3 regions of the Arthrobacter sp. StoSoilB5 genome follow, and region 3 is predicted to be linked to each of the others. Evidence: riboswitches for the same ligand, from Rfam matches in the RefSeq annotation. Region 3 holds a riboswitch; each other region holds the start of a gene.
What was found. A riboswitch is a leader RNA that binds a small molecule or an ion and turns the genes downstream of it on or off. The one in region 3 is predicted to bind glycine.
Positions count from the first base shown of each region.

Region 1: linked by a shared signal. The riboswitch ahead of gcvP (aminomethyl-transferring glycine dehydrogenase) and the one ahead of gcvP (aminomethyl-transferring glycine dehydrogenase) in region 3 are both predicted to bind glycine.
Region 2: linked by a shared signal. The riboswitch ahead of LDN75_RS03920 (amino acid permease) and the one ahead of gcvP (aminomethyl-transferring glycine dehydrogenase) in region 3 are both predicted to bind glycine.

Region 1 is NZ_AP024646.1:5,096,158-5,106,234, reverse strand. It holds gene speB (agmatinase) at 1-750, opposite strand, end outside; gene LDN75_RS23170 (PucR family transcriptional regulator) at 928-2,421, shown strand; glycine riboswitch at 2,496-2,594, shown strand; gene gcvP (aminomethyl-transferring glycine dehydrogenase) at 2,743-5,589, shown strand; gene gcvT (glycine cleavage system aminomethyltransferase GcvT) at 5,601-6,722, shown strand; gene gcvH (glycine cleavage system protein GcvH) at 6,880-7,263, shown strand; gene glyA (serine hydroxymethyltransferase) at 7,260-8,579, shown strand; gene LDN75_RS23145 (L-serine ammonia-lyase) at 8,939-10,077, shown strand, end outside.
Region 2 is NZ_AP024646.1:815,833-825,909, reverse strand. It holds gene LDN75_RS03950 (carbon starvation CstA family protein) at 1-850, opposite strand, end outside; gene LDN75_RS03945 (PadR family transcriptional regulator) at 1,004-1,546, opposite strand; gene LDN75_RS03940 (NAD(P)H-quinone oxidoreductase) at 1,617-2,600, opposite strand; tRNA gene LDN75_RS03935 (tRNA-Ser) at 2,703-2,793, shown strand; gene LDN75_RS03930 (VOC family protein) at 3,015-3,800, shown strand; gene LDN75_RS03925 (hypothetical protein) at 3,805-4,173, shown strand; gene LDN75_RS03920 (amino acid permease) at 4,252-5,739, opposite strand; glycine riboswitch at 5,872-5,970, opposite strand; gene LDN75_RS03915 (FAD/NAD(P)-binding protein) at 6,045-8,030, opposite strand; gene LDN75_RS03910 (prolyl oligopeptidase family serine peptidase) at 8,090-10,077, shown strand, end outside.
Region 3 is NZ_AP024646.1:959,839-969,915, forward strand. It holds gene LDN75_RS04545 (APC family permease) at 1-659, opposite strand, end outside; gene LDN75_RS04550 (agmatine deiminase family protein) at 672-1,697, opposite strand; gene LDN75_RS04555 (nitrilase-related carbon-nitrogen hydrolase) at 1,694-2,722, opposite strand; gene LDN75_RS04560 (hypothetical protein) at 2,879-3,100, shown strand; gene LDN75_RS04565 (amidohydrolase) at 3,188-4,411, opposite strand; gene LDN75_RS04570 (cyclodeaminase/cyclohydrolase family protein) at 4,517-5,170, shown strand; gene LDN75_RS04575 (MFS transporter) at 5,215-6,765, opposite strand; gene LDN75_RS04580 (TetR/AcrR family transcriptional regulator) at 6,839-7,378, shown strand; glycine riboswitch at 7,473-7,570, shown strand; gene gcvP (aminomethyl-transferring glycine dehydrogenase) at 7,758-10,077, shown strand, end outside.

The DNA of each region.
Region 1 (10,077 bases), 1.2 Mb from region 3:
GAAGGCCGGGTCCAGGACGTCGATGTCGATGGAAACGTAGACAGGGGTGTCGCCGAGCCTGTCCTTCACCTGCTGGATTGCAGCCGGGACACCGATGACGTCCAGGTCCGAGCAGCGGATGATCTGGAACCCGAACTCGTGGTCCCGCAGGAAGTCGTTGCGGTCATATACAGGGCCGCGGATGCCGACGTGCATTGACTTGTCCTCCACAAGGAGGCCTTCCTCGAACGCCCGGCGGAAGATGGTTCCGTGCGTGATCGGCTGGTCGAAGTAGGTGTCCCACGTATCCAAGTGGGCATCGAAGTGCAGCAAAGCCACGGGACCGTGGACCTTGTTCAGGGCCCTGAGCATCGGCAGGGCGATAGTGTGGTCGCCGCCGATCGAGATAAGCCGCTTATCCTCGCTGATCAGGGGGAGTGCCTGCTCTTCGATTTCACGGACAGCGCGGGTGATGTCGTACGGTGTGCAGGCGATGTCGCCTGCGTCCACTACCTGGACCTCGTCGACCGGCTCGACGTCGAGCTCCGGGTGGTAGCCCGGGCGCAGGAGACGCGAGGCCTCGCGGACCGCGGCAGGGCCGAAACGTGCGCCAGGCCGGAAGGAAGTTCCGCCGTCGAACGGAACGCCTACGATCGCGATGTCGTAGTCCGGGACGCGGTCAATTTGGGGGAGACGGGCGAAGGTGCCGAGGCCTGCATACCGGGGGACTTTGGTTGCGTCGACAGGGCCGATGGGCTTATGGATTGTCATTCCGGATCCTTGGGTTGAGGGGTTGCTCGCCGTTGAGCTGGAAGTGCGTACTTCAATTCTTGGTGACGCCGGTCACTGCGAATAGCGGTACATTGACTACAAATGGCCGAGCCACTTAGACATATGTCTAAACGCCCCGAAAAGCCGCCATCCTAGAGGAACAGGGGAGCCCAACCCATGGCAATTACCGTCGCCGAACTTGTGGCTGAACCGCAGCTGGGCCTGACGCTCCTGGCGGGGGCGGCAGGCCGCGATAACCGGATCATCTGGGCCCACACCTCAGACCTGCCGCGGCTCTGGGAATGGGTGACGGGCGGTGAGCTGATGATGACCAACGGGCTCTCCATTCCCGCGGACGCGGCAGGCCAGGTGGCGCTCGCCGAGGCGCTGATGGACTCCGGTGCCAGCGCCCTGGCCATCGGCGAGAAGATGCATGCACCGGAGCTGTTGCCGGAGTTCCTGGAAGCCTGCGACCGCCTGCCGTTGCCTCTCATCAACATCCCATACCCCTTGCCGTTCATCGCCATCGCCCGCTCGGTTGCCGAGGCATCACTGTTGGAGGAATCGCGTCGCCTGCGCCAAACCGCGCGGGTCTACGACCTTCTCCGGACGGCTGGGGCGTCCGAGGACCATTGGCAGAGCCTGGTCCAGCGGTTGGCCACCGAACTCGATTCGGAGCTCTTCGTGGTGGACCGGCGCTGCCTCCATCCCTGGCATCCTGAGGGCCGGCCGCTTCCGGTGTTCCTGGCAGACGAATGGGCGCCGCTGTCCGGACAGGTGTCCCTTGCTGGAAAGAACTTCCAGTGGCACAGGGTTCGGGGCAGGCATGTGCTGACCATGGACATTCCGACCCACGCCAACGCGCTCTTGGTGGTGTTGCCCAACAGCGAACCGCACCCGGACGCCGTCGTGCTTCTCCACGCCGCAACCGTGCTGGGACTGCAGCTTTCGCGCATCGTCCTGTCCCTTGAAGGGCGGCATCGGCTTGCGGGCGAGTTCCTGTTGCAGGCGATCGATGGCCGTTTGGGGACAGCGGAAATGGAAAGCAGGCTGGCGGCTTTCGATGTCCCAACACAGGATTTCCTGGTGGCCTCGGTTTCAGCGGACGACGGCGACCGGCTGGCGGGCGTCCACATCGAACTTTGGCGTCACGGAGTTTCGGCCGCCTCTCTGAGGCGCAACAACAGGCTTCACGTCGTGGTCCCCGCGGATGTGCCGGAGAATGTCCTGGTGCATTGTGCCGGTCCCGGCGCCGCGATCGGGGTCAGTGCTCCGGCCGCGGTTGCGGGTATTCAACGGGCCCTGCAGGAGTCCCTCTGGGCGCTCGGTTCCGCCCGGGCGAACAAGCTTGGCCTGTCCCGCTACGCTCAGGGACCTTCGTGGCTCGGACTGACGGGTTTCGAGGAAGGAACGGCGCTGGTCCGGCGCCTTCTCGGCCCGATTTTTGACTACGAGCAGAGCCAGGAAGGCGATCTCATCGTCACGCTGAGGACCTATTTGGACACGCAAAGGTCCTGGCAGAAGACAGCTGCGGCGCTCTTCGCGCACCGGCAGACCATCATCTACCGCATGCGGAAAATCGGTGAATTGACGGGGCTGGACATGGGCGAAACGTCCACGGTGGCGCAGCTCTGGTTCGCCCTGCAGATCCACGAGGCCATGAAAAAGTAGAGGCCGTGGTTGCGCGTTTCACGGGGAACCAGCTATGGTGTGAACCGTGTCACCCACGGGTGACGCAATGCTTTTGATCTGTGGCGGGAGAGTCCTGCCGGTACATCCAGTCAGGCGCCGTAGGAGCAAATCCTCCCCAGGAATCTCTCAGGCCCACGTACCGCCACGGCGAGGCAACTCTGGAAAGCAGTCCGGGTAACCGGGCTCACCGACGGTGCAAGCAGGCAACCATTCCTGCGGAATCTCTCAGGTCCAATACAGAGCGGGGAGGAACCCACATCATCGTGGCGCTCACTGGGCGCCTGAATCATGGAGTTCCTCTTGACTGTTCAATCAACCCCCACCGCCTTCGCGGACCGGCACATCGGCGCACGTCGCCAAGCCCACGTTGACACCATGCTCAAGGCCATCGGCTACGACTCGGTCGACGGCCTGGTAGACGTTGCTGTCCCCGATTCCATTCGCCAGGACACGGCGCTCAAGCTGCAGGATGCCCTCACCGAGGTGCAGGTCCTGGCCGAGCTTCGCAAGCTCGCGTCCAAGAACAAGACGGCCGTTCAGATGATCGGCCAGGGCTACTACGACACCGTGACGCCGCCGGTCATCCGCCGCAACATCCTCGAAGCCCCGGCCTGGTACACGGCCTACACGCCCTATCAGCCGGAAATTTCCCAGGGCCGCCTTGAAGCGCTCCTGAACTTCCAGACCATGGTGCAGGACCTCACGGGGCTTCCCGTGGCCAACGCTTCGCTGCTGGATGAAGCAACCGCTGTGGCCGAGGCGGTGCTGCTCATGCGTCGCGCCAACAAGTCCAAGACCGCCAAGGACGGCAAGACGGTCCTGGACGCCGACCTCCTCCCGCAGACCATCGCGATCGTGAAAGGCCGCGCCGAAGCGCTCGGCTTCGAGGTTGAGGTCGCTGACCTTTCTCTCGGACTGCCCGACGGCGACATCAACGGCGTCGTCCTGCAGCAACCCGGCGTTTCCGGCCGCGTCTTCGACCACTCCTCTGTGATCGCCGAGGCCAAGGAACGCGGTGCCCTGGTCACTGTGGCAGCAGACCTGCTGGCGCTCACCCTCATCACGCCCCCAGGCGAACAGGGTGCCGATATCGCCGTCGGAACTGCGCAGCGCTTTGGCGTTCCGCTGTTCTTCGGCGGCCCCCACGCAGCCTACATGGCCGTCCGCGAAGGCATGGAGCGCACGCTTCCGGGCCGCATCGTGGGAGTCTCCAAGGACAACGCCGGCGTACCCGCGTACCGCCTCGCCCTGCAGACTCGTGAGCAGCACATCCGCCGCGAGAAGGCCACGTCCAACATCTGCACGGCCCAGGCACTGCTCGCGATCGTGGCTTCGATGTACGCGGTTTACCACGGTCCGGAAGGCCTGAAGGCGATTGCTGAAACCGTCCACGGCCACGCCCGTGTTTTGGCTGCGACCCTGCAGAAGGCCGGCCGCGAACTCGTATCCGCATCCTTCTTCGACACCCTTACCGTTCGCGTCCCCGGCAAGGCAGACAAGGTCATCGCCGCCGCCGAAGCCCGCGGCATCAACCTGCGGCTCATCGACGCTGACACCGTGGGCGTCTCGGTTGATGAAACCACGACGCCGGAGGTCCTCTCCGCGGTGGCTGTTGCCTTTGGCGCCGGTCCGGTAGGGGACGCTTCCGGGTTCGAACTGCCCTCAGATGTGGTCCGAACCAGCGATTTCCTGCAGCACCCGGTGTTCAACACGCACCGTTCCGAAACGCAGCTGTTGCGCTACATCCGCAAGCTGTCCGACCGGGACCTCGCACTGGATCGCACCATGATCCCGCTGGGTTCGTGCACCATGAAGCTGAACGCCACGGCCGAGATGGAAGCCATTTCCTGGCCCGAGTTCGCCTCCATCCACCCGTTCGCTCCGGACTCCCAGACCGCGGGTTGGCGCGAACTGATTGAGGGTTTGGAAGCTGACCTCACCGAGATCACCGGCTACGACCAAGTTTCCATCCAGCCGAACGCCGGTTCCCAGGGCGAGCTCGCGGGCCTGCTCGCGATCCGCGGCTACCACCTGTCCCGTGGCGATGAGCAGCGCACTGTCTGCCTGATCCCGGCCTCGGCCCACGGCACCAACGCGGCCTCGGCTGTGCTGGCCGGAATGAAGGTTGTTGTGGTGGCAACGGCTGCCGACGGCACCATCGACCACGCGGACCTGACCGCCAAAATCGAAGCCAACAAGGACGTCCTGTCCTGCATCATGATCACCTACCCGTCAACCCACGGTGTCTACGACGCTGACGTGCGCGAGGTCTGCGACGCGATCCACGCAGCCGGCGGCCAGGTGTACGTGGACGGTGCCAACCTCAACGCGCTGGTTGGTTTGGCCCAGCCGGGCAAGTTCGGCGGCGACGTGTCCCACCTGAACCTGCACAAGACCTTCTGCATCCCGCACGGCGGCGGAGGACCCGGCGTTGGTCCGGTTGCTGCCAAGGCACACCTGGCGCCGTTCATGCCGGGGGATGCGAACAATGTTTCGTCCGAAGGAGGCGTGGCCATCTCGGCCTCGCGCTACGGTTCCGCTGGGGTACTGCCGATTTCCTGGGCGTACGTGAAGCTGATGGGTGGCCAGGGGCTGACGGAAGCCACCAAGTCTGCGCTGCTTGCCGCAAACTACGTTGCCTCCCGCTTGGATGAGCACTTCCCGGTTCTCTACACGGGTGAAGGTGGACTCGTTGCTCACGAGTGCATCCTGGACCTGCGCGAACTGACTGCCCGCACAGGCGTCACCGCTGAAGACGTGGCCAAGCGGCTGATCGACTTCGGTTTCCACGCTCCCACCCTGGCGTTCCCCGTTGCTGGCACTTTGATGGTGGAGCCCACGGAGTCCGAAGACCTGGCTGAGATCGACCGCTTCATCGAGGCCATGATCACCATCCGTGCCGAAATCGAGCAGGTCGCCGCCGGCGATTTCACTGTTGAGAACTCGCCGCTGCGCAACGCGCCTCACACGGCTGCCGCCGTCGTAAATTCCGACTGGGACCGCGACTACACACGTGAGCAGGCAGCGTTCCCGGTCCAAAGCCTGAAGCAGGACAAGTACTTCCCGCCGGTGGGTCGCATCGACGGCGCTGCGGGCGACCGGAACCTGGTTTGCTCCTGCCCGCCCCTCGAAGCGTTCGAAAACTAAAGGACCCCGACATGACTGAGAACTACACCGCTCTTTATGAGCAGCACAAAAAGGCCGGCGCGTCCTTCACGGATTTCGGCGGCTGGCAGATGCCCCTTAAATACGAGTCCGAACTCGCGGAGCACCACGCAGTCCGCAACGCAGCCGGCCTGTTCGATCTCTCCCACATGGGTGAAGTTTGGGTCAGCGGCCCGGACGCGGCCGCCTTCCTGGATTTCGCGCTCGTGGGCAAGTTGTCCGCGATCGCAGTGGGCAAGGCCAAGTACTCGCTGATCTGCAACGCCGACGGCGGCATCATCGACGACCTCATTTCTTACCGTCGCGCTGAAGACAAGTACCTCGTGGTCCCGAACGCGGGCAACGCCAAGGTAGTTGCGGCGGCTCTGCTGGAGCGGGCCGCGGGCTTCGACGTCGTCGTCCAGGACGCCTCTGCCGAGACTTCGCTTATCGCCGTACAGGGTCCGAACGCGGAGGCCATTCTGCTGACTTTGGTTCCCGCCGAGCAGCATGCCCTCGTGACCGAACTGAAGTACTACGCCGCTGTTGAGGTTGAGATTAACGGGCAGGACTTGTTGCTGGCCCGCACTGGTTACACCGGCGAAGACGGCTTCGAGATCTACATTCCGAACGTTGACGCAGCTGGCCTGTGGGAAGCCCTCCTCGAAGTCGGCGAAGGCCACGGCCTCATCCCCGCAGGGCTCGCAGCACGTGACTCCCTGCGCCTCGAAGCGGGTATGCCGCTCTACGGCAACGAACTGTCCCGCTACGTCAACGCCTACGCGGCCGGACTGGGACCGGTGGTCTCTCTGGCCAAGGAAAGCGACTTCATTGGCAAGGAAGCCCTGACTGCTATCAAGGCCGCGGGCGTCGGTTCCACCATCGGACAGAAGCTCGTCGGCCTCAAGGGAACCGGGCGACGTGCGGCCCGCGCCCACTACTCGGTCCTCAAGGACGGCTCACTCATCGGCGAAGTCACCTCCGGCCAGCCAAGCCCGACCCTCGGTTACCCGGTGGCGTTGGCGTATGTCGACGTCGAGCATTCAGAACCCGGCACGATCGTGGACGTCGACCTCCGCGGAAAAGCTGAGCCGTTCGAAGTGGTCGCGCTGCCGTTCTATAAGCGCGTCAAGTAGGTTAGCCGGGGTTTTCGTGCCCGACATCCTCCGCGTGCTCGGTCGCGAATACGCCCGCTGGGCGGACGTGACGCTCACTTAGACGCACGCTTCCGGATGTCGGGCACGAAGAACAGTACCGGGCATGAAGAGATCAAATACGACGATAGGAATTGGAATGAGCAAAGTAGTTGCCGAGCTGAAGTACTCGGCTGAGCACGAATGGGTTGCTTCGGATGGGTCCGGGCCTGTGGGGATTGGGATCTCTGCGGTGGCTGCGGATGCCTTGGGCGACATTGTCTACGTTGACCTTCCGGAGGTGGGCTCCACTGTGACCGCGGGTGAGACGTGTGGCGAAGTTGAGTCCACGAAGTCCGTGTCCGATCTGTACTCGCCTGTGACGGGTGAGGTGACCGAGATCAACGACGCCGTTGTCAGCGATCCCGCCCTCATCAACAACGATCCCTATGGTGCCGGCTGGCTGTTCAAGGTGGCCGCCACTGAAGAAGGGCCACTCATGTCTGCTGAGGAATACGCTGCAACGAACGGAGGAGAACTGTGAACCCGGCAGCCGTGACCGAATTCGAGCAGGTTATGTCGGCGTCGTTGGACGCCCAGCTGTCCGAGCTGGATCCTGAGATTGCCGCAAAGATCGACGACGAACTGGGTCGCCAGCGCGACGGCCTGGAAATGATCGCCTCAGAGAACCACACAGCGGTTGCTGTCATGCAGGCCCAGGGCTCCGTACTGACCAACAAGTACGCCGAGGGCTACCCGGGCAAGCGCTATTACGGTGGCTGCGAGCACGTGGACGTGATCGAGCAGCTCGCAATCGACCGGATCAAGTCCCTCTTCGGTGCCGAGTTCGCGAACGTCCAGCCGCACTCCGGTGCGCAGGCGAACGCGTCAGTGATGCACGCGCTGATCAAGCCGGGCGACACCATCATGGGCCTGAACCTGGCCCACGGCGGCCACCTGACGCACGGCATGCGGATCAACTTCTCCGGCAAGCTCTACAACGTGATCCCCTACGGCGTCCGCGAGGACACCCACACGGTGGACATGGCCGAGGTGGAGCGCCTGGCCCAGGAGCACAAACCGGCTCTTATCGTTGCCGGCTGGTCCGCTTACGCGCGGCAGCTGGATTTCGCTGAGTTCCGCCGGATTGCCGACTCCGTCGGTGCCTACCTCATGGTGGATATGGCACACTTCGCGGGCCTGGTTGCTGCGGGGCTGCACCCGTCGCCGGTGCCGCACGCCCACGTCACCACATCCACCACGCACAAGACCCTCGCCGGTCCGCGTGGCGGCATCATCCTCACCAACGACGCCGACATCGCCAAGAAGATCAACTCGGCTGTGTTCCCAGGCCAGCAAGGTGGGCCGCTGGAGCACGTCATCGCCGGGAAGGCCGTCGCCTTCAAGATCGCCGCTTCCGAAGAGTTCCGCGAGCGTCAGGAACGTGTTCTTGCCGGCGCCCGGATTCTTGCCGAACGCTTGGTCCAGCCCGACGTTGCAGCCAAGGGCATCTCCGTTGTGTCCGGCGGCACCGACGTGCACTTGGTGCTCGTCGACCTGCGCAACTGCGAACTCGACGGCCAGCAGGCCGAGGACCGCCTCGCCGCGATCGACATCACCGTCAACCGCAACGCCGTCCCGTTCGACCCGCGCCCGCCAATGGTCACCTCTGGCCTGCGGATCGGCACCCCGGCCCTCGCTACGCGGGGCTTCGGGGAAGCTGCCTTCCGCGAGGTTGCGGATATCATCGCCGAGGCGTTGACGGCCGACGCCGGTACGGACCTTTCGGGGTTGCGGCACCGCGTTGAGGCACTTGCCGCCGCGCACCCGCTCTACCCGGGTGTTGCGAACCTCGCCTGAGAACCCGTTGGGGCCGACATCCTCCGCGGGCTCGGTCGCTTGAGCGCCCGCTGAGCGGACGCGAAGCTCCCTTGGACGCCCGCTTCCGGATGCCGGCCCCAAAAGGGCAGCAGGGGGTTGGCGTTCCGGGGTCCGGGCTTGCGGTTCGTTTGTTTGAGAAATGGGTCTGGCTGCCGAGGGTGGGCATGTTTTGATCTCCCGGGTGTGGCATTTGCTGGGAACGAATGCCGCACACAAAAACCGGGTCTGGAGGTTCGCACTGGGACCTCCACGGGGGCCGGCGCCGCCTTGGCTCGGGATTGGGCACGGCCCCCACACTAAGTTTTGCTCGTTCTTTCTCCCCCGAAAGGGATTCAGCCATGGCTGTTGGTGTTTTCGATTTGTTCACTGTGGGTATTGGCCCGTCGAGTTCGCATACTGTGGGGCCGATGCGTGCTGCTGCGGTGTTCGCTGGCGAGCTCAAGGACGCCGGTGTCCTGGGCTCGGTCGCGTCGTTGCGGGTTGATTTGTATGGCTCTTTGGCTGCGACGGGCCGTGGGCACGGGACCATGACTGCGACCCTGTTGGGCCTTGAGGGTTACCACCCGGAGTTGATCCTGCCTGATGAGGTGGACGAGCGGCTCGCGACGATCGCTGAGACAGGTGTCCTGAACCTGGCTGGTGCCTCAGGAGAAGGCGTGGAGCTGCCGTATGCGGTGGAGGATATGGTGTTGCATCCGTTGACGGTGTTGCCGCGGCATACGAACGGGCTGAAGTTCGCTGTCTCTGATGCTGAGGGGAACACCTTGCGGGAGGCGACGTTCTTCTCTGTCGGTGGTGGGTTCATTGTCCGTGAGGGTGAGGAGGACGCGGCGCGGGCGGAGTTGGAGGAGACGAAGGCGGAGTTGCCGTTGCCGTTCCGTACGGCTGCTGAGTTGCTGGGCCGGTGTGCGTCGAAGGGTTTGGGGATCAGCGACATCATGTTCATCAATGAGCGGGCGTCCCGGTCGGAGGAGGAGATCCGGGAGGGTTTGTTGCATATCTGGCATGTGATGGAGGCTTGTGTTGAGGCGAGCCTGAAGCGTGAGGGTGTGTTGCCCGGGGGTCTACGGGTCCGTCGTCGTGCTCCTGACTGGCTGGAGCGGTTGTTGAAGGAGGACAAGGACCGCAACGATCCGAAGTATTGGCAGGAGTGGGTGAACCTGATCGCGTTGGCGGTCAATGAGGAGAACGCCACTGGTGGGCGGGTGGTCACGGCGCCGACGAATGGTGCGGCGGGGATTATCCCGGCGGTGTTGTATTACGCGTTGCATTATGCCCCGGGCATGGACAAGGCTACCCAGGCTGATAAGGACGATGTGGTGGTGAAGTTCCTGCTGGCTGCCGGTGCGGTGGGTGTGTTGTACAAGGAGCAGGCGTCGATTTCCGGTGCGGAGGTCGGGTGCCAGGGCGAGGTGGGTTCGGCGTCGTCGATGGCTGCTGCGGGGTTGGCCGAGGTGATGGGTGGTACGCCGGGGCA
Region 2 (10,077 bases), 140 kb from region 3:
CCGTGCCGGCTACGGCCCCGCCACCAATGATCGCTGCCATCAACAAAATGAAGCCGATAATGGACACTTCCATGACCTTGCCAGGACGAAGGTAGCGGAGGTAGACGCCCATAAAGAGTGCGATGGGAATCGTCATGCCCACCGAGAACACGCCCCATGGGCTTTCGCCCAGGGCGTTGACCACCACGAGGGCAAGAATGGCCACGATGATGATCATGATGAGCAGCGTTGCCACGAGCGCCGCTGTGCCGCCAATGACGCCGAGTTCCTCACGAGCCATCTGGCCCAGTGAGCGGCCACCACGGCGCATGGAAAAGAACATGACCAAGTAATCCTGCACAGCACCGGCAAGAACGACGCCGATGATGATCCAGATAGTGCCGGGGAGATAGCCCATCTGGGCTGCAATGATCGGGCCAACCAAGGGTCCAGCACCTGCAATGGCGGCGAAGTGGTGGCCGAACAGGACGTTGCGGTCAGTGCGAACGTAGTCCTTGCCGTCAGCCTTGTATTCGGCCGGAGTGGCGCGGCGGTCATTGGGCTTAAGGAGATACCGCTCAATGACCTTCGAATAGAAGCGGTAGCCGATCAGGTACGTACAGACCGCCGCGAAAACAAACCAGATAGCGTTGACGGTCTCGCCGCGGACCAATGCCAGCATGAACCAGGCCACGGCCCCCAGCAGGGAAATCGCCACCCAGATTCCGATCCTCGCCGGAGTCCACCTGCGGTCCTCAGCTTCCAGCACGGCTTCATCCACGGCCGTTGGGGGCAGCGCAGGATCGAGCCCCTTCACTTCTTCTGTTTGGTCAGCTTCTGTTTGGTCAGCTTCTGTGTGGTCAGGGGTCATGCCCGTGTCTCCTCCTTGAGAACTGCTGCGGTGGTGGCCGCGGGTGCGCTGAACAGTCAGGGCACGCTAACAATGAGGACATGCCGGAGGTGGTGGCGACACCTGAACCCCAGCGAGCTTGCGGTGAACGGTAGTTCCCCTGCGGTGGGCGTACTAATTCAGCCCTCTGTTGCCCTGCGACTGGATCATCCGTGCCTCGCAAAGATCCAGCCAGCGCACTTCCGCCTCGGCTTGAAAGATCAGGGAATCGAGCACCAAGAGCCATGCGGTATCAGAGGACCGCTGGTTGGCTGAGACAGCTTTCCGTGCTTGCGTATGTTCGTGCAGGGCCCGAACCGAAACCTCGCGCTGGGACTGGATCACCGCCGAGGCGTCCACCCCGGGCAGCGTCACGGCCAGCGCAAGCTTGATGGCAATCTCATTCCGCGGCGGGTTGTCGCGGTCCACCGCCCCTTCAAACCAGGCCGCAACTTCGGCAACCCCGGCGTCGGTGATGCTGTAAACGACGTGGCCGCCGCCGTCGTCGCCGTCTTTGCTGACAAGGCCGTCCCGCTCAAGCCGGTCCAGGGTTGTGTACACCTGACCGATATTCAGCGGCCAGGCAGCACCCGTACGGTCCTCGAATTCCACGCGCAGCTCATAGCCATACCGTGGCTGGTCCTGAAGCAGGGCCAGCAGGCTGTGCCGGATGGACATGAGGCTCCTTGCTTCTTGGGAATTGGCTGCTTGTACGGACGTCCTGCGTGGAACGGGCTGTGGCGACGGGTCAGAGGAGCAACAGGACCTTGCCTACGTGCTCGCCGGAATCAAAGTATTCGTGTGCCTCGCGGACACGGTCCAGAGGAAATGATTTCGCAACCAGGGGCTTGATGCGGCCATCGGCGAGCATCGGCCAGACGACTTCCCGTACGGCGGACATGATGATTCCCTTTTCGGCCACCGGGCGCGGCCGGAGGGCTGTGCCGATGACGGCGGCCCGCTTGCTCAGGAGCTGGCCCAGATTTATCTCCGCTTTCGTCCCGCCCTGCAGGCCGATGACAATAAGCCGGCCGTAGTCGGCGAGCGCTTCGATGTTCTGTTGCAGGTACTTGGCGCCGACGACGTCGAGGATCACGTCTGCGCCTTTGCCGCCGTTTTGTGCCTTGAGGCTTTCAGGGAAGTCTTCCTCGGTGTAGTTAATGGCGATGTCGGCACCGAGGAAGGCCTTGGCGGTGCCGACTTTTTCGTCAGAGCCTGCGGTAGTGGCAACCTTGGCACCGTATGCCTTTGCAAGCTGGATGGCCATGGTGCCGATGCCGCCGGTGGCGCCGTGGATGAGCACGGTCTCCCCCGGTTGGAGCTGGGCAGTCATGATGAGGTTCGAATACACGGTTGCCGCCACCTCGGGCAGTGCTGCAGCGGTGACAAGGTCCACACCTTCGGGAAGTCGAAGTACCTGTTCTGCGGGCACGGCGACCTGCTGGGCATAACCCCCGCCCGACAGCAGCGCTACTACTTTGTCGCCCACCGAGAAGGCTTTGGTGACACCGGGTCCGAAAGCCGCGATCCGGCCGGAGACCTCCAGCCCTGGAATCTCCGAAGCGCCAGGCGGTGGTGGGTAGAAGCCGCGGCGCTGCTGGACGTCCGCGCGGTTCAGGCCCGCGGCCACGACGTCGATCAGTACCTCGCCCTCGCCCGGCACCGGGGCCGGTACGTCGCGCACTTCGAGGACTTCGGGTCCGCCTGGTTCAGAAATATAGACGGCTTTCATGACGAACTCCCGGTTTCTTGCTTGTACATCCAGGCCCGGGGCAGGGACTGGAGAACGTGATGTTTTGGAACAGCCAACTCCCTATGAAACACTACTAGGCAGGGAAGGTTGTCCGAGCGGCCTAAGGAGCTGGTCTTGAAAACCAGTGTGCGGTAACCCCGTACCAAGGGTTCAAATCCCTTACCTTCCGCCAGCAGATGCCCCGGGTTCACGGACCCGGGGCATTTTTGGCTTAAACCGGGGCAACTTTGGCTAAAGACCGGCTTGGCGTTTGGGCCCTAATCCGGATCTGAGAACTGACACCCAGAAGATCATTGAAACTGTCATAGCCCCCGCATAGTGTTCTGCTTGTCCTCACAACCGCTGACAAACAGCCGTAGCTTTCGCTGCGGAGCAAACACAGGAGCCTCATTAATGCCTACGCCTGACATCACCCCCGGCGCACCGTGCTGGATTGATCTGATGACATCCGATACTGAAAAAGCCAAGTCCTTCTACAACGCACTCTTTGGCTGGACATACGAGACGGGCGACCAGGAGAAGTACGGCGGCTACATCACAGCGTCCAAAGACGGACGCATGGTTGCGGGAATCATGCAGAAGCAGCCGGACATGGGTGCCATGCCCGATGTCTGGTCAACGTACCTGCGCACCGACGACATCAAAGCCACCACGGAGGCCGCTGCCGCCCACGGCGGCCAGGTCTATATGGAACCGATGGATGTCCCTGAACAAGGAGTCATGGCAATGTATGGCGACTCGTCAGGAGCCGCAATCGGTGCCTGGCAGTTCGGTGAAATGAAGGGTTTTGAACTGGCCGCAGAGTCCGGCGCCCCGGCGTGGCACGAGCTACTCTCCAAGGACTATGAGTCTGCAGTCACCTTCTACCAAAACGTCTTCGGGTGGGAAACCGCCGTCATGAGCGATACTCCGGAATTCCGGTACACCACCCTTGGCGCTGGTGATAATGCCAAGGCCGGCATCATGGACGCCGGCGGTTTCCTCCCGGAGCAGGTTCCCTCCATGTGGAGCGTGTACTTTGCGGTGGACAACACGGACGCCACAGTGGAACAAGCCTTGGCTCTGGGCGCAACCGTCATGGAAGCGGCAGAAGACACTCCCTTCGGGCGGTTGGCCACACTGTCGGACCCTACGGGTGCCGTTTTCAAGGTGATCCAGAACCTGGACCAGACCAGCTAAACCCTTGAACCGCTCAGCCCGGCCAACGCGGAAGCGGTCCAGCCTGCCAGCTTCACGGGGTCACGGGGTCACGGCCGGAGGGTCCCGCGACGTTGGCGGCAACCTCAAGCTGGCTTCCTTCAATGTGCTGAACTACTTCCCCACCACTGGAGATCAACTCAACGGCTGCGTTTACTACAACGACCGCGACGGCAACCCGATCACCGCCGTCGAATCCGGGACCGTAGTGAAGGCCCTGGTGACGGTCGCCGGGAGCGGCACGAACCCGCCGCAATGCATTCCGCCGGTCAAGCCCGACAAGTGGTACGACATCGTCGGCTGGCTCCGGTATGCCTTTGCCTGGCTGGAATATCAGAAGTGCCTGAGGGGCTAGGCACCCCTTTGCCATGACCGAATGAAGCAGGCCCCTCACGGATGACACGTCGTGAGGGGCCTGCCTTCTGGTTATCAGTTATTTCTTGGCGAGCTCAGGCTCCGCCGTGCGCCTGGAATCCTGCTCCAACTCGGCCTGGAACGCTGCGTAGCGGGCCAGGTGCGCCGGGCGGCGACGCAGGACGAACCAAGCGACACCCAGGATCAGGAACCACACCGGCGTGGCCAGCAGCGCCGCAAAAGTGTCCGGCTGTGTGGTCAAGGTCCAGAGCACGAACGCAAAGAATGCGAAGACCACCCACACCATGGCTATGCCACCGGGCATCTTGAACGCGGAGGCATCGTGCAGGTGCGCCCGACGCTTCCGGAAGGCCAGGTAACTGGCAAGGATGATCGACCATACGAAGACGAAGCAGACCGCGGACACAGTGGTCACCATGTCAAACGCCTTGCCGATGTCCTGGCCGGCATACATGAGGACGACGCCGGACAGCAGGAGAACGCAGGAAAGGAACAGTGCGTTGCGGGGTACTTTGCGTCCGGACAATGCCCCGAAAACGGCGGGTGCGTCGCCTTCCTGGGCCAGCCCGTAGACCATGCGGGACGTGGAATAGATACCCGAGTTGGCCGAAGACATAGCGGAGCTCAGAACCACGAGGTTGACGATGGTCGCCGCGGCTCCCAGGCCAGCCAGGGAGAACATGGCAATGAACGGGCTGTGGCCGGCGGCGAACTGGGTCCACGGAGTGACGGACATCAGGATGATGAGCGCGCCAACGTAGAACAGCAGCACGCGGATCGGAATCGAGTTGATGGCCTTGGGCAGGTTCTTCTCCGGGTCCTTGGCCTCGGCGGCCGTGGTGCCTACCAGTTCAATGCCCACGAACGCGAACACGGCGATCTGGAAACCGGCAACGAAGCCCATGAATTCGTTCGGGAAGAAGCCACCGTGGCTCCACAGGTTGGTGAAACTGGCCGGTCCGGCGTCGTACTGGAAGCCGCTGAAAATCATGAACAGGCCGACGATGATGAGGGCTGCGATGGCGACGATCTTGATGAGGGCGAACCAGAACTCGGTCTCGCCGAACGCCTTCACCGTAGCCAGGTTAAGGAGCAGCAGGATGCCGATGGTGATCAATCCGGGTACCCAGAGCGGAAGGGAAGGCCAGAGCTCCTTGGAGTACCCGGCGATCGCGATCACATCCGCGATGCCCGTAATGACCCAACAGAACCAGTAGGTCCAGCCGGTGAAGAACCCGGCCCAAGGACCCAGCAGGTCCGCTGCGAAGTCGCTGAAGGATTTGTAATTCAGGTTGCTCAGGAGCAACTCGCCCATGGCCCGCATGACGAAGAACAGCATGAAGCCGATGATCATGTACACGAAAATCACGGAGGGACCGGCAGCAGAAATCGTCTTTCCAGAGCCCATGAACAGGCCGGTGCCAATCGCACCGCCGATGGCGATCAGCTGGATGTGGCGGTTACTGAGTTGGCGTTCGAGATGTGGCGAGTCTGCTGGACCGGAGGCGGCGGATGATGGGCGCTGAATCGTCAAGAGGAACTCCATTGTTCAGGCGGCACAGGGTGCCACGATGATTCGGGTTCCTCCCCGCTCTGTAGGTGGACCTGAGAGTTTCCGCAGGGATGGCCTGCTTGCACCTTCGGTGAGCCCGGATGACGGACTGCTTTCCAGAGTTGCCTCGCCGCGGCGGTACATGGGCCTGAGAGATTCCTGGGGAGGGTTTGCTCCTACGGCGCCTGACGGGATGTACCGGCAGGACTCTCCCGCCGCAGATCAAAAGCGCGCACCACCTTGCCGGTGATGCAGCTCACACACTAGCGAAGCGTTGGACTCATCGCAACCGAAGGCAACTAGCTGCCCAGAATACTTCGAGCGATTTCGTCGGCATCCCGCAGGGTTCGCTGGCCGCTGGCATACGCCTTCCCCGTCGCAGGACGCGCCTCTGCAGCAATGGCTGTTCCCCACTGGGTCGCCGATAGTTGGAGGCCCAAAACATACATGCCTTCAGTCACCGAGCCGTTGGAAGCTACAGGTCTGTACGGGTGCGGTTCCACATCCAAGCCCGTTGTTTGTACCGGCGTGCCCTCGGCACTCATCATGATTTTGGTCCGCACAAGGCCGTCGGCCATGAGCTGCTCCAGTAGCGGGGAAATATTAATGCCCACCCGGTTGGCCGGCGACATCGCTTCAATCAAAGTAGGTGCCTCGGCGGGCCCGTCGTGGACCCAGGGCGAAACCGCACGGAAAACCTTAGCGCTTCTATCCACGCTGAACTTCGGGTCGGGGCCAACGAAACCAACGACGCCGGCACGCGCCAAAGCTGCCAACTGCTCCGAACGCAGTGCCGGGGCTCCGCTTGCAAGGCGCTCAACGAACGATTCGAACCATCCACGCAGTTCAGCCACCCACGATTCGTCCGTGATTCCCCCGTCTGCCACAACGGACTTGAGGATCGCCCTGCCCGTGTGGAGGGCGCCGATGGCCATTTTCACGGGATCCGCCTCGCCCAGGGCTGAGCGTCGTGCGTCGTCGTCAAGGTAGGCGGTTACTGCCAGATCCAGCTCCTTGCGGGACGCGAAAGTGCGCCCGGCCAACGGCGCAGCGAGTCCGCGGACATTCAGTCGACGGGAGGCAACCACGTGCTTGTCCACCAAGGCGGCAACGTCGCTTTCCCAGTTGGCGGTGGTGTGCGCGTGGGGCTGCAACGCATCCTCAAGGTCCGCGAGGAACTGCGCCGCATCGCGGATGGCGGCAGGCTGCGACCTGGCAAGGGTGGAGTAATAGGCCCACAAGGCGTCGCGGTGCAGGAGCGGCCAAAGATCGTGGTCGAATCCGGGCTGGATACCGGCTGCCCTGAACCGGTCCACCGCCGCTTCAGTCAGGTAGCGCATGGTGACGCTGCGGGGGTAATACCCCACCAACCCAGCCTTGGCCCGGTACGGTGTGCCGCGCCGGGACGCTGCGATAATCCGGGGTTCCCTGCCCGACGGCCGGTACTCGAGAACTCCGGCTCCCGGTACGCCCGCTTCAACGAACTTGCCTCCGCGCCCCTCGGTCAGCTGGCCCATGACGTCAAAGAAATTCAGTCCCATGCCACGCACCAGGACAGGCTCGTTGTCCGGCACCCGCTGCCAGTCGACGTCGGCCGGTGGTGCAGGCGGGAAGTAGAGGAGGCCGTGCTCATCGGCGGCCCGTTGGAACGAACGCTGCTCCGGATTCAAACGTGACTCGATGTGTCCCAACGCGAGGACCACCGAGCCGACGGTGAGTGTAGTACCGTCGGCCAGTTCGACGTCGAACGCTTGCCGCATCGTGGCGGTCGAGTTGACCGGAACCGGGCGCGCCGCCACGGCGGACGTCTCATGGAAGGTTACCTCCACGCCGTCGGGCATCCGCTTCAGCAGTTCCGCCAAAGTCTGCCGCAGGTACCGTCCGTAGAGCGCCCGGCTGGGAAAATCGTGGGACTCGAGTGTAGCCAACTCCGCCTTTTCGGCGTCGTTCAGGCCCTGCCCATCACGACGCCGGGCCGCGCGCCACTGGTCGAAGGAACCGCCTGCCAGGGGCGGAGCGAGCTTGGGGTCTTCAGGAATGAGAGTGGGATAGAAGGCCTGGGTGTTCATCAAGTACAGCCTGGACTGCTCCGGCTGCCACACATGGCCGGATGCTGCGGGGAAAGGATCCACAACGTGGATGTGCAGTGGGCGCTGCCCAGTATCGCTCTGGTTCGCCCGGTTCGTGGCCCCCGCAACCCAATTCGCGAGCAACCGCTCAAGGACACTTGTGCCCCGGGGGCCGGCCCCAATCAGGGCAACACGGTTGATTTGCGATTTAGCCACGCTCAAGCCTAACTTCCTGTGACTTGCTTCCCGTTGAAAAGTGTTGCTTGGATGGGGCGATGACCACCACAGAAGCTGATCAGACGCCCCTCCCTGACAACGACACTGATCTGGGGACCAAGTCCGGGCCTCGCCACGCTGCGGCAATCGCGCCCGAACCCACGGATGAGAACGTGTGGTTGGAGGACATTCACGGCGAAGAACAGCTTGCCTGGGTCCGCGAACAGAACGCGCGAACCGAAGATTTGCTGGAGGACGCAGACTACGCAGCGGTTGAAGCCGGCATCCTGGAGGTCCTGGATTCAACTGACCGGATCGCCATGGTGAACAAACGCGGCGATTTCTACTACAACTTCTGGAAGGACCAGGAGCACCCCAAGGGCCTTTGGCGCCGTACTACCTGGGAAAGTTACGTTTCCGAGGCTCCCGAATGGGACGTGCTGCTGGACATCGATGCCCTGGCCGCCGCAGAAGGCGTCGAGTGGGTGTTCCATGGGGCTGGGTTCCTCCGTCCGTTGGACGGCGACGAGTACCGCTTGGCCATGGTTTCGCTATCCCCCGACGGCGGCGACGCCAACCGCCACCGCGAGTTCGACGTCGAATCCCGCACCTTTGTTGACCCTGCCGCTGGCGGATTCGATGTGCCCACGGCAAAAGGCAACGTGAGTTGGCTGGACGCGGACACGCTGCTGGTGTCCAGTACGGCAGAGGGGTTGCCTGCAACTACCTCGTCGTACGCCCGAACCGGCGTGAAGCTGCGTCGCGGCCAGTCCCTTGCCCAGGCCGAGCGGATCTTCGACATCCCTGAAGACCACATGCTGGCCATGGTGGCACATGACTCGACCCCGGGCTTCGAACGGACCTTCGCCGTCGACTACATCGACTTCTATAACCGCACTACGTGGCTGTTGCGCGAGGACTCATGGGTTGCCATCGATGTTCCCACCGATGTGAACATCAGCGCGCACCGCGAATGGTTGATGTTCCGCCCGCAGAAGGACTGGGACGTGTCCGGTGCTACCTACCCCTCCGGTTCCTTGCTGGCCGCTGACTTCGAGGGCTATTTGGCCGGATCGCGGCAGTTCGTGGTGCTGTTTGCCCCTGACCACCACACTTCCCTGCAGTCATGGAGTTGGACCAAGGACTATCTGCTGCTTAACCTGCTGCGCGACGTCTCTTCCGAGATCAGGGTGCTGGACCCTTCCCGCGTGGATTCCGACGGCGGCTGGGTTGCCACCGTCCTGGACGCCTGTCCGCCGCTTCACGACGTCAATGCGTACGCCGTGGACGATGAAGACGATTCCGACTCCGGCGCGGGAAATGACTACTGGTTGATCGCCACCGGCTTCACCACGCCCACTACCCTCACCCGAGGGACCCTCACTGCAGGGCCGGCGGCTTCATCCGTTACCGGACCGGCTGCCGGGGTCACCAGCCAGCACGCCGTGGTGAAGCGATCGCCGTCGTTCTTCAATGACGGCGACTATGAGGTCCAGCAGCATTTCGCTGTCTCGGCGGATGGGACGAAAGTCCCCTACTTCCAGGTGGCATCCAAGGACCTGGTCCTGGACGGACAAAATCCCACTCAGCTTTCCGGCTATGGAGGCTTCGAAGTTTCCCGCACGCCTGCCTACAGCGGCACCATTGGCAGGGCTTGGCTGGAGCGTCGCACTTCCGCCGCTGCCTTGGCAGACGGGTCCGGCTCACACGCACGCGGGGGCGTGTACGTCGTTGCGAACATCCGCGGTGGCGGCGAATACGGACCCTCGTGGCACAGGGCAGCGTTGCAGGAAAAGCGGCACCGGGCCTACGAAGACTTCGCTGCCGTGGCGCAGGATCTGATTTCCCGCGGCGTGACCAGCCGCCGTCGGCTCGGCTGCGTGGGCGGGTCCAACGGCGGCCTGTTGGTGGGCAACATGCTGACCCAGTACCCCGAGCTGTTCGGTGCGGTGTCCTGCGGCGTGCCGTTGCTGGACATGCGCCGCTATACCAAGCTCTCTGCCGGATATTCATGGATCGCGGAGTACGGAGACCCCGATGTGCCTGA
Region 3 (10,077 bases):
AACCAGTCCCAGCTGAACGGAACGGCGGTCTCGGAGGTGGACCAGTTGGCGAACGCCATGGCAACAAACAGGCCAAGCACCAGCAGCTGGAAACCGACCAAGCCGTACTGCACGATCTTGGTGGTGTGCAGGCCACGGTAACTCACCCAAACGGCCAATGCTACAAAGACGAAGCAGGTGGCAACATTGAGTACCTTGTTCGAGGCGAGGTCGGCGAGCTCGGGCGAGCCCGTAACCTGCGCCAGGAACAGGTAGAAGAAGTCCACGGCGACGCCCGCCAGGTTGGACAGGACGATGATGTTGGCCGCGAGCAGGCCCCAGCCGCCCATCCAGCCCACCCAGGGGCCGAAGGCTTTGGTGACCCACGTGAAGGTGGTGCCGCTGTCCGGGGAATCTGCATTGAGCTCCCGGTACGCCAGTGACACCAGGATCATCGGGATGAACCCGATAAGGAAGATCACGGGCAGTTGCAGCCCGGCTTCGTTGACGGTTGGACCAAGCGCGCTGGTAAGCGTATACGCCGGAGCGATGGTTGAAATGCCAAGAACGACGACGGCGAGGAGCCCCAACTGCCCCGTCTTCAGTCCCTTGCCGCTAATGTCGTGCGACGTGCCGGCCGGGCTGGTGCCTGCGGCCGTGCTACGGATTGTCTGGCTCATGAAGGGCCCTTTCTAGATGGCCGTAGGCTGCTGCTGCGTAATGCAGTGGATGCCGCCGCCCCGGGCAAAGAGTTCGCGCGCGTCAACACTGACTACGCGGCGTCCGGGGTAGGCGTCGGCGAGGATGCGGAGTGCTTTCTCGTCCATGGGGTCATTGAAACTGCACGCGATGACCCCTCCGTTGACCACGAGGTGGTTGATGTAGCTGTAGTCCACATAACCTTCGTCGTCGGTAAGGGCTTCCGGGGCGGGAACTTCGATGATGTTCCAGTCCCGGCCTGCTGCGTCATGGGTGGTGCGGAGGAAGTCGATGATTTCCCGGGAGACGGTGTAGTCCGGGTGTTCCGGGTTCTGCTGGGAGTGGACCAACAGCGTGCCGGGGCTCGGGATCGCAGCCACAATATCGACGTGGCCGCGCGTGCCGAACTTCTCGGAGTCGCGGGTGAGGCCACGTGGCAGCCACACCACATGCGTGGCGCCGATCGTGCGGGCAAGTTCCCCTTCGACGTCGGCTTTGGTAAGGCCCGGATTGCGGCCTTGGTCAAGCTGTACGGTCTCGGTGACCAGGACGGTGCCTTCGCCATCAACCTGGATGCCGCCGCCCTCGTTCACGATGCCTGACGGGATGTGGTGGGCATCGGCGCGACCGCTGACCTCTGCCGCGATGAGGGAGTCCTTGTCCCAAGCAGCCCAATCCTGGCCGCCCCAGCCGTTGAAGATCCAGTCCACGCCACCCAGCTGCTTGTTGGCATCGAGCACGAACGACGGCCCGATGTCCCGCATCCAGGCGTCGTTGAGCTCTGCGGTGAGTACCTCGACGCGAGGGTCCAGGTAGCGCGCGGCGGTATCGACGTCGTCGGGGTGAACCACCATGGTGACCGGTTCAAACTCGAGGATGGCATTGGCGACCGCAGCCCACGTGGACCGTGCTGCGTGCGCCTCTTCCTCGGTGTCACCCAAGGTGTAGCCGCCAGTGGGGAAGGCCATCCAGACGCGATCCTGCGGGGCAGTCTCGGATGGCATGCGCCAGGCGCTCATGCGGACACAGCCTGGTATGGCGCGGCCTCGGCCGCGGAGCCGAGCGGGGCGTTGGGGTTTACAGGTTCGGTGAGGCGGCCGTACGTCTCCGGACGGCGGGTTGCCAGGAACGGGAAGAGCGTGAGCCAGTCCTTGCGCTGGTCCAGGTCAAGGTCTGCCACCAGCACGGTTGATTCGTCGCGCGGTGCCTGGACCAGGATGCGGCCGTAGGGATCGGCGATGAAGGATGAACCGTAGAAGTTCAGCGTGCCCTCGCTGCCGTAGCGGTTGGGGGCAATCATGAACAGGCCGTTGGCGATGCCGTTGCCCACGATGACCTGCTGCCAGAGCGGCTGGGTGTCGAAGTCCGGGTGGTCCGGCTCCGAGCCAATCGCGGTGGGGTAGACCAGGATCTCTGCTCCGCCCAGGGAGTACATACGGGCGAGCTCGGGGAACCATTCGTCCCAGCAAGTGGGCATGCCCAGGCGTGCGCCCCCGAGTTCGGCAGGAGCGTGTACTGCATAGGCGTCCTCGGCGGCCGGGCCTTTGCGGAAGAACTTGTCCTCGTAGTACCCGGCTGTGACGGGGATGTGGAGTTTATGGGTGCGTGCGACGAGTTCGCCAGCGGGGGAGACCAGGATGGCGGTGTTCAGTCCCAAGCCATCATCGGTGCCGTCCGGGTTTTCTGCACGCTGGTAGAGAGATGCGTGGACAGAGACGCCGTACGTCCTGGCAGCCTTGGCAGCGAACGTGAAGGTGGGACCAGTCAGCAGGTCCTCGGTGATGTCCGAGGGGCGGATACCAGCGGCCGGGTTGTTCTCCGGACGGGTGTCTGCCGGGTAGCGGGAGAGCGTCAGCTCAGGCAGGAAAACAACACTGGCTCCCAGCTTGGCTGCGCGTTCGATTCCCTCGTTCAGTTCGGCATGCAGGACTGCTTCGTCAGCGTGCCAACGGTGCTGAACGACGCCGACCCGCAGCGGGGTGCGGGTGGACGGTTCGGTGCGGGCCAGGGAAGTCGGGGCTTCGAGGCGGGTAATTTCAATCATGGTGGCATGTACTCCGGTGAGACGACAGTCACTAAATGAATAGCGTTCATTTAGTATGGCGGTAGTCACGGCTGGATGCAAGGGGGTACCAAATAGCAGTCGACTTCCGGCCCGTGTGCGAGGACGATTAAAGGACAACCACAAAGGAGGTTGGGTATGTGCTACTCGTACTATGAGGGTTATGAGAGGCGCACGAAGAAGGACTCCGCGCGCACGCCAGAGATGCACAAGCCTGAGACAAGCAAGGATCAGGCACCTGAGGCCCCTGCCGAGAAGCGTCCGCAGACAGAAGGAACCTTGTGGACTTTCCTGGCCCGCCGTCGCAGGGAATTTGAGGTTTCAGAACCGAAGATCGACCGCATCCGCGAGAAGGTCTAGGCATCGGTCTAGCAGGGACCCCGCTTAACGGGCATTTCACCACCGCGCGCAGCGGTGAATTGTCCGTTAGGCGGGGCTTCCTGCTGCCTACTTCGGAGCGTCCAGGAATTCGCGGGCCGCAGTGACCAGTGCTTCCGTGCCAAGGGCTAGCGTCGGCTGGATGATGGGGGCGAAATACGGTGAATGGTTGGACGGCACGTCGTCCGGGAGTCGGCCGGTTTTGGCCCAGTCCTTGAAATGCGCCGCATCGATCCCGCCGAGGAACCAGAAGACCAGGGGCGCGCCCGCGGCTGTGGCAAGCTCACCGACGTCCTCGCTGCCGGATACGGGACCCGGGTCGATGACCTTGTTTTCGCCAAACTTTGCCCGGAACGCGGATCCAACCCGTCCCGCGGCTGATTCATCATTGACCGTCAGCGGGAAGCGCTCCTCATAGTGGAAGTCGGGTTCCTTGAGGGAGCCTGAGGCGGCAGCTTCGCTTCGAACGATGCGCTCGATCGAGTTCAGGACTTTCTCCCGCGTGGGCTCGCTGAAGGACCGGATGCTGAGGCCAAGGGTTGCGGTCTCGGGAATGATGTTGTTCTTTGTTCCCGAATGGATTTGCCCAACGGTGACTACCGCAGAATCGCTGGCGGCGAGTTCGCGGGACACCACTCCCTGCAGGCGCATGGTGGTTGCCGCCGCCATGAGCACTGGATCAATGGTGGTTTCAGGCCGGGAACCGTGGCCGCCGCGCCCATGCAAAGTCACGTTCAGGGAGTCGGCGGAGGCCATGGCGACGCCGGGACGCACGCCGAACCATCCCGCGGGAAAGGGGGCCACGTGCTGGCCCAGGACCACGTCCGGTTTGGGGACCAGGTCAAAGAGTCCGTTGGCAACCATGGCCTGCGCCCCGCCGCCCCATTCTTCGGCGGGCTGGAACACCGCCACCAGGGTTCCCTGCCAATCTTCGCGCCCTGTGGCCAGCGTTTCCACTGCTCCGAGCAGGCAGCTGACGTGGACATCGTGACCACAAGCGTGCATCACGGGCACTTCGCGGCCTTCGTGGTCGACGCCGACTGCCGTGCTGGCGTAGTGCAATCCCGTGGCTTCCTTGACCGGCAACGCGTCCATGTCGGCACGCAGCATGACGACGGGGCCGGGACCGTTGTCAAGGACCCCCACGACCCCCGTCTTCCCGACGTTGCGGTGTACCAGCAGTCCCAAGTCCTCAAGGTGTCCGCTGATGATCCCGGCTGTCCTGACCTCTTGGAAGGAAAGCTCAGGGTTGGCGTGGAGGTCACGGTAGAGCTCTTCAAGGTCAATGCTCATGAGGGATCATCCTTACCATGCGACGTCGAGGGTGTGGCCAGTGTATCGATCCCGGCATCGGCGGGGTTGGCGCGCAGCCTTGCGCTACGAGGCAAACTTGGTGGCATGGAATCTTCCCAAGAGGTCACTACACATCGCTCCACGGTTGAAGATTGGACCAGGGCATTGGCTGAGTCCAGCGGGTCGCCGGGGGGAGGCGCGGGAACCGGCGTGATGCTGGCCATTGCCGCGTCCCTCACCTCAATGGTGGCTGGCTACACGGACGCTGAAGACTCCGAACAGCTGGAAAGCATCCATGCCAGAGCCCGGGCCCTGCGCAAAACGGCGCTGCAATTGGCCGATGATGATGCCGCGGCTTCCAAGGCTTTCGGGGCCGCGTTCCGGCTGGATCCGGGCCCGGAACGCGAAGACGCGATTCACCGGGCATCCGTCGATGCCGCAAAAGCGTCTGCCGTGCTGGGCGGACGGGCCATCGACGCCATCGAGGACCTGGGATGGCTGGCAACAAACGGCAATCCTGCGCTCATAGCCGACGTGGTGGTTGCCTTCGGAGCCCTCAGGGCCGCGATAGCAGGGGCCCGCACCAATGTCAGTTTCGATCTCGCTTCCCTCACCTCAGCAGGTGCCGCGCTGGAGGAGGTCCGGGAGCAGCATCGCGAATTGTGGGACACCGTCAGCCGGCTGAGTGATGCCTTGGAACGGATCGACCGGCTGGCGGCGGGCGTGGACAAGAAAGCTGCTCCAACGGAGGGCTTGTGAGGGCTCGTCTGCGTGGCATTTACCCCGTCAGGCGCGAAGGCAGCCTACTGCGCCTTAGGCACCCTGCGGAGTACGACGGCGGCAAGCACTGCCGCTCCGGCCATTAGTACCAGCCCAATCGCCGCAGTGATGTGGACGCCGGACTCGAAGGCTATCCGGGCGGCGGCTGTCAGAGCATCCGATAGCGGAGCGGGTAGTGCAGCGGCGGCATCCACGGCGCCAGCCAGGGTTTCACCCGATTTCCCGGCCGCCTGCGTGGACACGCCGTCCGGGATGACGAGGTTGTGCTGGTAGGAGGCCGTGAGGATGGAGCCCAGCACGGCGGTTCCCAGGAGCGAACCCAGTTCGTAGCCGGTTTCGGAGATTGCGGAAGCCGCTCCGGATTTGTCGGCCGGCACTGAGCCGAGGATGAGGTCGTTGGAGATGGTCTCTGCTGCGCCCACACCAACGGCCAGGATCGTCAAAGCTGACAGGAGGAATACAGGTCCGCTGCCGTGGTCACCCACAGCCACCACCAGGTAGCCCGTGGCGCTGAGGGTAAGTCCGCCAGCCACCACGAATCCGGGTCGGACGCGCTTTACCAGCGGGACCACCAACAGGCCTGCGATGATGGTTGCCAGGAGCGCTGGAATCATTGCGATGCCCGCTTCCATGGGTGATTGGCCCTCGACCAACTGCAGGTGCTGGGCGAAGAAGTAGATGAAGCCCGTCATGGAAAACAGGGACAGGACGTTGGCCACGATCGCCGTGCTGAACACTTTGTTGCCGAACAGGCGGACATCCAGCATCGGGCTCTCGATCCGCTGCTGGCGACGGACAAACAGGGTGCCCATCACCAGGCCGAAGACCATGAACGCCGCAGCCGTTGCTCCGAACCCATGAACCGCAAATTCCTTGATGCCGTAGACAAACGGGGCCATGGCGAACATGGACAGGGCAATGCTCGGCACGTCCACCCGGCCCGGATTGGCGTCCTTGGATTCCGGAATCAGGACGCGGCCGACTGCCAGGAGCGGCAGGAGCAGGAATGTCGCCACCAGGAAGACGGCACCCCACCAGAAGTGCTCAACCAGCCAGCCACCAAAGATCGGGCCAAGGGCGGCGCCGCCCGAGAAACCGGCAGCCCACACTGCAATCGCAAGCCGACGACGGTTCGGGTCGACGAAGATGTTCCGGATCAGGGACAGCGTTGAGGGCATGAGCATGGCGCCAAAGACGCCAAGTGCGGCGCGTCCGGCAATCAGCCACTCTGCGGACGGCGCGAAAGCCGTAGCAGCCGAAACCGCCGCGAAGCCTGTGCTGCCGATCAGCAGCAGCCGCCGTCGTCCGATCCTGTCACCCAGGTTGCCCATGGAAACCAGCAATGCCGCCAACACCAGCGGGTACGCGTCAATGATCCACAGGAGTTGCACGCCGCCCACATCCAGGGAGCGGGCAATTTCGGGCAGGGCGAACGTGAGCGCGGTGTTGTCGACGGCCACCAGCAGCACCGGGAACATCAGGAGTGCCAGGGCCGTCCAATCGCGCCACGGTGCGCCTCCATCCATGACGGGACGGGCGGATCGGGGAGCAGGGGTCGAGGACGGCGTGAACATGACACTTACTGTACCGTCCAGACGGTATAGTTTCAAATTAAGCGCCAACAATCCCGTAGGGAATGATGTATACATGCCACGAAAACCAGTTGCCCGGGATGCAGTCCTGGATGCCTACGAAGCCCTCCTCATCGAGGTGGGGGAGCGGGCCGCCACCCTCGATGCCGTTGCCAAGCGGGCGGGCGTCTCCAAGGGTGGGCTGCTTTATCACTTCCCCAATAAGGAATCGCTGATCAGCGCCCTGCTTGAGCGCCTGGACCAGTTGGCTCAGGAAGACATCGAACACATGAAGGCTGCGCCGGATGGCTCGGCCGCGTACTTCATCCGTACCTCCCTGTGGGCAGGAACCCCCATGGATAGGGCTTTCGTCGCTGCCACAAGACTGGCCGAAGTGGCCCATGAAGAGACCCGCCGCAAGTTCGCCGGTATTCAACAACAGTGGCTGGACGTCCTGGCTGAGGACGTTGGCCCGGAGGTAGCGAAAGCCGTCAGCTACATGGGCGACGGCCTGTATTTCAACGCCATGTTCGAGGGCGGCCAGGAAAGCGGCAACGCCGGGCGGGAGGCCGACGTCGAGATCCTGCTGGGCGTGCTGGACCGGCTCCGCAAGTAGCGGGCCATCCATTTGCGGCGACGCCCACAACGTAGGACAATTGAGCCTTGTGGTGCGTCTTCACAAGGGGCACGCAAAAAATTGAATATGCCTTTGATCTGCGGCGGGAGAGTCCTGCAAGCAAGTGATGCGGGCGCCGTAGGAGCAAACCCTCCCCAGGAATCTCTCAGGCCCACGCACCGCCGCGGCGAGGCAACTCTGGAAAGTAGCAGGCTAATCTCGGACGCCATCGGCGTGCGGGCAGCTGTGCTCACCGACGGTGCAAGCGATGTGTCATGCAAACATGGCAGCGCGGAAACTCTCAGGTCCAATACAGAGCGGGGAGGAACCCGAGCCACTGTGGCGTACCCAAACGCCGCCCAAGTAATGGAGTTCCTTCGTGACGGTTAGTTCTGCCTCCACCACCTTCGTCGATCGGCATATTGGCGCCCGCCGCCAAGCTGACATCGAGACCATGCTCAAGTCGGTCGGCTACGACACCGTCGACTCACTGGTAGACACCGCGGTTCCCAACGACATCCGCCAGGACGTTGCCCTTACCCTCCAGAACGCGCTGAGCGAAGTCGAGGTCCTGGCTGAGCTGCGCAAGCTTGCCTCGAAGAACAAGACGGCCGTCCAGATGATCGGGCAGGGCTACTACGACACCGTCACGCCACCGGTCATCCGCCGCAACATCCTTGAGTCCCCGGCCTGGTACACCGCGTACACGCCCTACCAGCCGGAAATCTCCCAGGGCCGCCTTGAAGCGCTCCTGAACTTCCAGACCATGGTGCAGGACCTGGTGGGACTCCCGATCGCCAACGCTTCGCTTCTGGACGAAGCCACTGCAGTGGCAGAAGCCGTCCTGATGATGCGCCGCGCCAACAAGAATAAGGCCGCCCACGACGGCAAGACCGTCCTTGACGCCGACTGCCTGCCGCAGACCATCGCGATCGTGAAGGGCCGTGCCGAGGCGCTCGGCTTCGAGGTTGAGGTCGCTGACCTTTCCAAGGGCCTGCCCGACGGCGACATCAACGGCGTCGTCCTGCAGCAGCCCGGTGTTTCCGGCCGCGTCTTCGACCACTCCTCCGTGATCGCCGAGGCCAAGGAACGCGGTGCACTGGTCACTGTGGCAGCAGACCTCCTCTCGCTGACCCTCATCACGCCCCCGGGCGAGCAAGGCGCCGATATCGCCGTCGGCTCCGCCCAGCGCTTGGGCGTGCCGCTCTTCTTCGGCGGCCCGCACGCCGCCTACATGGCTGTCCAGAAGGGCCTTGAGCGTTCCATGCCCGGCCGTCTGGTGGGCGTTTCCAAGGACGACGCCGGTGTCCCCGCCTACCGCTTGGCGCTGCAGACCCGCGAGCAGCACATCCGCCGCGAAAAGGCGACGTCCAACATCTGTACCGCGCAGGCACTGCTTGCCATCGTGGCCTCGATGTACGCCGTCTACCACGGCCCCGAAGGCCTCAAGGCCATCGCCGAAACCGCACACGGCCATGCCCGCACGCTGGCCGCTTCCCTAAAGGCCGCCGGCGTCGAGGTCCTGCACGGTTCCTTCTTCGACACCATCACCGTTCGCGTCCCCGGCAAGGCAGGCGACGTCGTCGCTGCCGCCGAGGCCAAGGGCATCAACCTGCGTGGCATTGACGCTGATCTGGTGGGCATCTCTGTTGACGAAACCACTACCTCAGAGATTGTCAGCCGTCTCCTGGAAGTCTTCGACGCTTCGGTGCTTGAATCAGCCGAAGGTTTCGCGCTGGAATCTTCCGTTGAGCGTACGAGCGATTTCATGCAGCACCCCGTCTTCAACACGCACCGTTCCGAAACTCAGCTGCTCCGCTACATCCGTAAGCTCTCGGATCGGGACCTCGCGCTGGACCGCACCATGATCCCCCTCGGATCCTGCACCATGAAGTTGAACGCCACGGCCGAGATGGAAGCCATTTCCTGGCCCGAGTTCGCCTCCATCCACCCGTTCGCACCGGACTCCCAGACCGCGGGCTGGCGTGAATTGATCGCTGATCTTGAGTCGCAGTTGACCGAGATCACGGGTTACGACCAAGTCTCCATCCAGCCGAACGCCGGTTCCCAGGGCGAGCTTGCCGGCCTGCTCGCGATCCGCGGCTACCATCATTCCCGCGGCGACCAGCAGCGTAACGTTTGCCTCATTCCGGCCTCGGCCCACGGCACCAACGCGGCCTCGGCCGTGCTGGCCGGCATGAAGGTCGTGGTGGTGGCGACGGCTGCTGACGGCACTATCGACCACGATGACCTCAAGGCCAAGATCGAGGCCAACAGGGACGTCCTCTCGGCGATCATGATCACCTACCCGTCGACGCATGGTGTATACGACGCCGACGTCCGCGAAGTCTGCGATGCGGTCCACGAGGCCGGCGGACAGGTTTACATCGACGGTGCAAACCTCAACGCGCTGGTTGGGCTCGCCCAGCCGGGCAAGTTTGGCGGCGACGTCTCGCACCTGAACCTGCACAAGACTTTCTGCATCCCGCACGGCGGTGGCGGACCGGGTGTTGGCCCGGTCGCGGCCAAGGCACACCTGGCGCCGTTCATGCCTGGTGACGCTGCGTCGTGGACCGAAGGCAACGACGTCCCGATTTCGGCCTCCCGTTTCGGTTCGGCCGGTGTGCTCCCGATTTCCTGGGCTTACGTGAAGCTCATGGGCGGCCAGGGGCTCACGGAAGCCACCAAGTCCGCGCTGC